2 regions of the Pseudomonas sp. C7.1 genome follow, and region 1 is predicted to be linked to the other one. Evidence: predicted binding sites of a transcription regulator. Region 1 holds the regulator's gene; the other holds the start of a gene.
The links. The regulator sigma-54, encoded in region 1, starts transcription at its own class of promoters, with help from an activator protein. The targets are predictions, from matches to a motif close to ANTGGCATNNANNTTGCTNT.
Positions count from the first base shown of each region.

Region 2: glnA (glutamate--ammonia ligase) is a predicted target of sigma-54. The motif match lies at 2,752-2,771, and genes of this name have one in related genera.

Region 1 is NZ_JBWDTL010000003.1:65,737-70,120, reverse strand. Features, by position in the region: gene lptC (LPS export ABC transporter periplasmic protein LptC) at 1-187, shown strand, start outside; gene lptA (lipopolysaccharide transport periplasmic protein LptA) at 174-716, shown strand; gene lptB (LPS export ABC transporter ATP-binding protein) at 719-1,444, shown strand; gene AC0T4W_RS03620 (RNA polymerase factor sigma-54) at 1,583-3,097, shown strand; gene hpf (ribosome hibernation-promoting factor, HPF/YfiA family) at 3,288-3,596, shown strand; gene ptsN (PTS IIA-like nitrogen regulatory protein PtsN) at 3,613-4,086, shown strand; gene rapZ (RNase adapter RapZ) at 4,089-4,384, shown strand, end outside.
Region 2 is NZ_JBWDTL010000002.1:9,294-13,677, forward strand. Features, by position in the region: gene AC0T4W_RS01195 (DUF4124 domain-containing protein) at 1-456, opposite strand, end outside; gene AC0T4W_RS01200 (chorismate mutase) at 534-1,109, opposite strand; gene glnA (glutamate--ammonia ligase) at 1,250-2,656, opposite strand; gene thiI (tRNA uracil 4-sulfurtransferase ThiI) at 2,986-4,384, shown strand, end outside.

The sequences.
Region 1 (4,384 bases):
CCGCCCGACCATCCTCACCACCAGCCGCCTGACCATATTCCCCGAGAAGGAATATGCGCAGACCCAGCAAGCCGTTAGAATCGACGCGGCCAATGGGGTGACCACGGCAAATGGAATGAAAGCGTACATGAATGACGGCCGGATGCTCCTGCTGTCCAACGTAAGAGGTCAGCATGAGGCTCGTTAACACCCTCCCCCTACTACTTAGCCTTAGTGCCGCACTCGGAAGTGCAAGCGCCTGGGCCCTGCCGTCCGACCGCGAACAGCCTATCCGTATTCAGGCCGACAGCGCAGAACTGGACGACAAACAAGGCGTAGCCGTTTATCGCGGCGATGTAATCATTACCCAGGGCACCATGAAGGTTACCGGCGACACCGTAACCATCACCCAGAATGCCCAGGGTGATGTCGAGGTATTCACCTCAGTTGGCAAACCCGCCTACTACGAACAAAAACCGTCAGCCGACAAACAGATCGTCAAGGCTTATGGCCTGACCATCCAGTACTTTATGGCCAATGATCGCGTGGTGCTGATCGACCAGGCCAAGGTGATTCAGGAAGGCAACACCTTCGAAGGCGAGAAAATTGTCTACGACACCCAGCGCCAGATCGTCAACGCCGGCCGCGCCACAGGCACCAACATCACGGTGCCACGCCCGCGCATCGACATGGTGATCCAACCGAAGAACAAACCAGCCGACCAGCAGGCGCAGTAATAATGGCCACATTGAAAGCCCAACACTTGGCCAAAAGCTATAAAGGCCGCCAGGTCGTGCGCGACGTCAGCCTGAGCATCGATAGCGGGCAGATTGTCGGCCTGCTTGGCCCCAACGGCGCCGGTAAGACCACCTGCTTCTACATGATCGTTGGTTTGGTCCAGGCCGACCAGGGTCGCGTGATGATCGACGATCTCGACGTCAGCCATCAGCCGATGCATGGCCGTGCTCGCGCCGGTATCGGCTACCTGCCGCAGGAAGCTTCAATTTTCCGCAAGCTCAGCGTGGCCGACAACATCATGGCCATTCTGGAAACTCGCAAGGACCTCGACGGCGCCGCACGCCGCAAGGAGCTTGAGGGTCTGCTGCAGGAATTCCATATCAGCCATATCCGCGACAATCTCGGCATGAGCCTGTCCGGCGGTGAACGCCGCCGCGTGGAAATTGCCCGCGCCTTGGCGACCAACCCCAAGTTCATCTTGCTTGATGAACCCTTCGCCGGTGTCGACCCGATTTCCGTGGGCGACATCAAGCAGATCATCCATCACCTCAAAGACAAGGGCATCGGTGTATTGATCACCGACCACAACGTCCGCGAGACCCTGGACATCTGCGAAACCGCCTATATCGTCAGTGATGGCCAACTGATCGCTGAAGGTGATGCCGAGGCGATTCTGGCCAACCAGACAGTGAAAGAAGTTTACCTGGGGCATGAGTTCAAGCTGTAACCACCGCTTTTATCAAGCCGACTGCTGCCACGGCTAGGCAAAACCTTTAAAGTCAGGCATATAATTTGCTTCCTAGTGGCGCTTTTTAAAAACGCCCTGTAGTGGATTGCGCACAGACGCCGGTAAATAAGGTCTGCAATGAAACCATCGCTAGTCCTGAGAATGGGCCAGCAGCTGACGATGACACCGCAGCTGCAACAGGCCATCCGCCTGCTCCAACTGTCCACCCTGGATCTGCAACAAGAGATTCAGGAGGCCTTGGAGTCCAACCCGATGCTCGAACGCCAAGAAGATGGCGATGACTTCGACAATTCGGACCCTATGGCCGATGGCGCAGAAAGCGCCAGCCCCAGCGAACAGCCCGAAACGCCCTATCAGGAAACCAACTACCAGGAAGCCACGCAGACCGTGGACAACCTGGAAGAAGGCGATTGGGGCGAGCGTATTCCCAATGAGCTGCCTGTCGATACCGCCTGGGAAGACATCTACCAGACCAGCGCCAGCAGCCTGCCCAGCAACAGCAATGATGACGACGAGTGGGATTTCACCACCCGTACCTCCAGCGGCGAGAGCCTGCAAAGCCACCTGCTCTGGCAGCTCAACCTGGCGCCGATGTCGGACAAGGACCGCCTGATCGGCGTTACCCTGATCGACTGTATCAACCAGCAAGGCTACTTAGAAGAAACCCTGGAAGAAGTGGTCGAAGCCTTCGATCCGGAACTGGACATCGAACTCGACGAAGTCGAAGCCGTGCTGCACCGCATTCAGCAGTTCGAGCCCACCGGCATCGCCGCGCGCAACCTGGGCGAATGCCTGCTGCTGCAGCTGCGCCAGCTGCCGGCGAAAACCCCGTGGCTGAGCGAAGCCCAGCGTTTGGCCAGCGACTACCTCGACCTGCTCGGTAGCCGCGATTACAGCCAACTGATGCGCCGCATGAAGCTCAAGGAAGATGAACTGCGCCAGGTTATCGATCTGATCCAGAGCCTCAACCCGCGCCCTGGCTCGCAGATCGAATCGAGCGAACCGGAATACGTGGTGCCCGACGTGATTGTGCGCAAGCACAACGAGCGCTGGCTGGTGGAGTTGAACCAGGAAGCCATGCCGCGCCTGCGGGTCAACGCGCAATACGCAGGCTTTGTGAAGCGTGCCGACTCCAGCGCCGACAACACCTTTATGCGCAACCAGTTGCAGGAAGCGCGCTGGTTTATCAAGAGCCTGCAAAGCCGCAACGAAACCCTGATGAAGGTCGCCACGCAGATCGTCGAGCACCAACGCGGCTTCCTCGATTACGGCGACGAGGCCATGAAGCCCCTGGTGCTGCACGATATTGCCGAAGCAGTGGGCATGCACGAGTCGACCATTTCGCGGGTCACCACGCAGAAGTTCATGCACACCCCGCGTGGCATTTACGAGCTGAAATACTTCTTCTCAAGCCACGTCAGCACCTCCGAGGGCGGCGAATGCTCGTCCACCGCGATCCGCGCCATCATCAAAAAACTGGTCGCAGCGGAAAATGCGAAAAAGCCGTTGAGTGACAGCAAGATCGCTGGTTTACTGGAAGCACAAGGCATTCAAGTCGCCCGCCGCACGGTCGCTAAGTACCGTGAATCCCTCGGAATAGCGCCTTCCAGTGAGCGCAAACGATTGATCTAAGGCGGCACGAAGAAGGAAGACAGCACTCGATACAGAACACGCACGGTCTCGTCTTTCGCAAAAGCAGCCATACTGCAAACACGCAATAAGCGACCGTGCCAGGCTCGTTCTGCAGAGTCTTCCACGCCACAGTGTTCCGGCGGCAGGCCTCTCGCCTGCCTCTTACACACGGCAACAAGGAGAAAGCGGTATGCAAGTCAACATCAGTGGACACCAGCTGGATGTGACCGACGCCCTGCGCGACTACATCGGCGAGAAACTCAGCCGATTAGAGCGCCACTTCGACAAGATCACCAATGTGCAGGTCATAATGGAGGTCGAGAAGCTCAAGCAGAAAATCGAAGCGACCTTACATATTGCCGGCGGCGAGATCGTCGGCAATGCCGAACACGAAGACATGTACGCAGCCATCGACCTGCTGACCGACAAACTCGATCGACAACTCATCAAGCACAAGGAAAAACAGCTCGAACGTCAACAGGGCGCAATGGCCCGCTGACTTCGCACTCCCTCCTATGATCCGACTTGAAACCATACTGACCCCCGGCCGTTCTTTGGTGAACGTGCCGGGCGGCAGCAAAAAACGTGTTCTCGAACAGATTGCCAACCTGGTGGCGCGCGAGCTGCCTGACCTGGACGGCCAAGACATCTTCGAAAGCCTGATTGCCCGCGAAAAACTCGGCTCAACCGGTTTCGGTAATGGCATTGCCATTCCCCACTGCCGCCTGCCCGGTTGTACCGCGCCGATCAGCGCTTTATTGCGCCTGGACGCCGCCGTGGACTTCGACGCCATCGACGGTGCGCCCGTGGACCTGTTGTTTGTCCTGCTGGTACCCGAAGCGGCAACCGATGCTCACCTGGAACTGCTCCGGCAAATCGCCAGCATGCTTGACCGCAGCGATGTGCGCGCCAACCTGCGCCAGGCAGAGAGTAGCGAAGCCTTATATCAGGTGGTCGTGGACGTACAAAGCCAACTTAACCGAGCCTGAGCATGCGTCTGATCATCGTTAGCGGTCGCTCCGGCTCCGGGAAGAGCACCGCCCTTGATGTGCTCGAGGACAACGGTTTCTACTGCATCGACAACCTGCCCGCCGGGCTGCTGCCTGAACTGGCCGAACGCGCCCTGCTGCACACCGAGCTGCTGCAACCGCAGGTCGCGGTGTCGATTGATGCGCGCAACCTGCCGAGCCATCTCAAGCGCTTCCCCGAACTGCTCGATGAAGTGCGCGCACGGAACATCAAGTGCGATGTGCTCTACCTGGATGCTGACGAAGAAACCCTGCTCAA
Region 2 (4,384 bases), on a different contig from region 1:
TGATTGTTCGCCACTGAGGACTTCCACAGCCAGGCTGTGCTCGCCACGGTCGGCATTGCTCACTTGTAGGCGCGGTACGTTGCTCGGTTGGCCGTGAGGCTTACCGTCGAACAGTAGGCGCAGGCGATGGTTGCTGGCCAGGCGCGGCTGGATGTCCACGCCAACGCTGAAGGTACCGTTGTTGGCGCGCATGGCCTCATCGTCAGGGATGCCGGTCAGCTGCAGCATGCTGTAAGGCGCGGCGTTGTTGGCTGGTTCGGCGGTGGTTTCAGTGGGCGGGCTGGGTACTGGCATCGACACGCTATTGGTTTTTGGCAGGTCGACATTCTGCGTCGCCTGGCCTTCCGGCGGCTGGTCGGTGAATACCGTGTTGCCATTGGCGTCTGTGTATTTGTAGATCTGCGCAACAGCAGGCAAGGCGACCAACAGTAGTAGGCAGATAAGGCTTCGACGCATGAAAACTCCGGAGCAGATAAGGTAATCGCGTTACAGGACGTCAGCATAGAACACAAATCGGTCTGAAAGCGCGGTACTCATTTCGTGGGGATACACAATTCCCCGGTTGCCCGTACCAGAGCTAAGTCATGAATGGTGTCTTTGGCCAGCCGTGCGCGTTGTTGGTCTAGCCATTCCGGGCAGTTCGGGCTATGTCGATAAGGTGCAAAAGCCGCATAGTCTTTAAGCAGTTTGACTTGCAGTTGATCCAGTTTTGGTCGGATCTGTGTAGCCAGATCCGGCCTTGCACTGTCAGGTGCTTTGCCGGCGGCGTGCCAATTAGCAATCAGTGCATATTGGACCAGCTTGTTCGCTTCGATTTGGGCTGCCAGAAACTGACTGACGTCGCCGGCATCCAGCTTGTAGTCGGGCGCAAGCCTGGCGGCAGCAGCAATGACTTGCTGTTCGCGCAGGCTGTCCTGAATCGGTTTGCCACTGTCCCACTTGGTCAATGCAACCTGGTCCGCGATGGTCAGGCGCTCGCTGATGCTGCCGAGCAACGGGGCAAGCGCTACGGGAGGTGGGGGTGCGCTGAGGTTCGAGGTGCACGCGGCAATGCTGAAGAGGCATGCCGAAAAAAGAAGGGGTCGAGCTATGGTGTGGGCGTTGGGCATAAGTTGAGATCTGCCTTGTTTCAGAAAGTTTAACGACTGCGCTCGCCGGGGCGCGCCAGGTCGAAATTCGCGGCAGTAAATCAGAAAAACGCTCCACAAAAAAGGCCACCCGAAGGTGGCCTCTTGTAACGCGTGCGAGATTAAACGCTGTAGTACAGGTCGTATTCCAGCGGGTGTACGAAGGTGCGTACTTTGATTTCTTCTTCGTTTTTGAGCTCAAGGTAAGCGTCGATGAAATCGTCGGAGAACACGCCGCCTTTGGTCAGGAACGCACGGCCTTTATCCAGCTCTTCCAGGGCTTCTTTCAGGCTGCCGCACACTTGCGGGATCAGCTTGCCTTCTTCTGGTGGCAGGTCGTACAGGTTCTTGTCCGCTGCATCGCCAGGGTGGATCTTGTTCTGGATACCGTCGATACCAGCCATCAACAGCGCTGCGAAGGCCAGGTATGGGTTGGCAGCCGGGTCCGGGAAGCGTGCTTCGATACGGCGGGCTTTTGGGCTGGACACGTACGGAATACGGATCGAGGCCGAGCGGTTACGGGCCGAGTAGGCCAGCATGACCGGCGCTTCGAAACCTGGGACCAGACGCTTGTAGGAGTTGGTCGACGGGTTGGTGAAGCCGTTCAGGGCCTTACCGTGCTTGATGATGCCGCCGATGAAGTACAGGGCGGTGTCGGACAGGCCGGCATAGCCTTCGCCAGCGAAGGTGTTCTTGCCATCTTTGCTGATGGACATGTGTACGTGCATACCCGAGCCGTTGTCGCCATACAGCGGCTTGGGCATAAAGGTCGCGGTTTTGCCGTAGGCATCAGCCACGTTGTGTACGCAGTACTTGAGGGTCTGAACTTCGTCAGCCTTGGCAACCAGGGTGTTGAACTTCACGCCGATTTCGTTCTGACCGGCAGTCGCCACTTCGTGGTGGTGAACTTCGATGACCAGGCCCATCTCTTCCATGGCATTACACATGGCAGTACGGATTTCGTGGTCGTGGTCGCACGGCGGAACTGGGAAGTAGCCACCTTTGACGGCTGGGCGATGGCCCTTGTTGCCGCCTTCGATGTCAGCGTCGGTGTTCCAGGACGCCTGCTCGGAGAAGATCTTGAACATCGAGCCGGAGATGTCGGACTTGAACTTCACTTCGTCGAAGATAAAGAACTCAGGCTCTGGGCCGACGAATACGGTGTCGCCGATGCCAGTGGACTTGAGGAATTCTTCAGCGCGCTTGGCGATCGAGCGCGGGTCACGATCGTAGCCTTGCATGGTGCTTGGCTCGATGATGTCGCAAACGATGATCAGGGTTGGCTCTTCGGTGAACGGGTCCAGTACGGCGGTTTCGTCAACCGGCAGCAGGATCATGTCGGAGGCTTCGATGCCTTTCCAGCCGTGGATGGAGGAGCCGTCGAACATTTTGCCGACTTCGAAGAATTCGTCGTCCAGCGCATCGCGTGCCGGCATGGTCACGTGGTGCTGTTTGCCCTTGGTGTCAGTGAAGCGCAGGTCAACCCACTTCACGTCGTGTTCTTTAATCAGTTGAATCGACTTCGACATGCTGTCCTCCAGATGGCCAAGGCTCGGAATGGTGAGCCCTCAATAGTACGGTGCAGCCCGGCGGCATAGTCCTCCAGGGCAACCTGCCTCACAAGGGAGCAAATTGCATGCCAGTGCACAGGAATGGGTGTGTGGCCTGAAACTCAGGGCTGGCGGGCGCTTGGTGAAGCTGCTTGATAACTTTGTGCACTGTAATGAGGCGCTATTTTTGCTTGGTGCGCTTTAGTGGTGCGCGTTTTAACGGCGTGAGGATTTTTGATCAAAGCGTGAGCAATTTCCGCTATAATCCGCGCCCCTGTTTTTTCGCGGCCTCGGCACCCCCTGTTTTCATGAAACTGATCGTTAAAGTCTTCCCGGAAATCACCATTAAAAGTCGGCCAGTGCGTAAGCACTTTATCCGGCAGCTGGCGAAGAACATTCGTTCGGTTTTGCGTGAGTTTGATCCCCAGCTGCAGGTCAGCGGTGTGTGGGACAACCTGGAAGTCCAAACCCAGATCAGTGAACCGAAAACCCTGCAGGCAATGATTGCGCGCCTAAGCTGCACGCCGGGCATCACCCATTTCCTGCAAGTTGATGAATACCCGCTGGGTGATTTCGACGATGTGCTGGAAAAGTGCAAGCTGCACTTCGCCGATCAGCTGCCGGGCAAGATCTTCGCCGTACGCTGCAAGCGCGCCGGCAAGCATGCATTCAGCTCCATGGACATCGAGCGCTATGTCGGCAGTCAGCTGCGTCAGCAGTGCGGCGCGGCCGGCATTTCGCTGAAAGACCCTGACGTTGTTGTGCGCATGGAGATTCGCGATCAGCGCCTGTTCGTTATTCATCACCAGCACGAAGGCCTGGGCGGCTACCCGCTCGGCTCGCTGGAGCAGACCATGGTACTGATGAGCGGCGGTTTCGACTCCACCGTCGCCGCCTACCAAATGATGCGCCGGGGCCTGGTTACCCACTTCTGCTTCTTTAATCTAGGCGGCCGTGCCCACGAGTTGGGCGTGATGGAAGTGGCGCATTATCTGTGGCAGAAGTTCGGCAGCTCACAGCGCGTCCTGTTTATCAGCGTGCCGTTTGAGGAAGTGCTGGGCGAGATTCTCGGCAAGGTCGATAACAGCCATATGGGCGTGATCCTCAAGCGCATGATGCTGCGCGCCTCCACGCGTATGGCTGAGCGCTTGCAGATTGATGCGCTGGTCACCGGTGAGGCGATTAGCCAGGTCTCCAGCCAGACCTTGCCGAACCTTGCGGTGATCGACTCGGCCACCGACATGTTGGTGCTGCGTCCGCTACTGGCCAGCCACAAGCAGGACATCATCGACACCGCCACGCGCATCGGCACCGCCGAGTTCGCCAAGCATATGCCGGAATATTGCGGGGTGATTTCGGTCAACCCGACCACCCGGGCGAAGAAGCTGCGCATCGAGTACGAAGAGCAGCAGCTGGATATGGCAATCTTCGAGCGCGCCTTGGAGCGTGCGACCTTGCTGCCGATCGACAAAGTGATCGACGAGCTGGGCAAGGATGTGCAGATCGAGGAAGTCAGCGAAGCCCTGGCCAGCCATGTGATCATCGATATTCGTCACCCCGATGCCGCCGAGGACGAGCCACTCGCCCTGCCTGGCGTCGAGGTTATGGCGCTGCCGTTCTATGCCCTGAACAGTTCGTTCAAGGCTCTGGATGAGGCGCGCCAGTACCTGTTGTATTGCGATAAAGGTGTGATGAGTCGTTTGCACG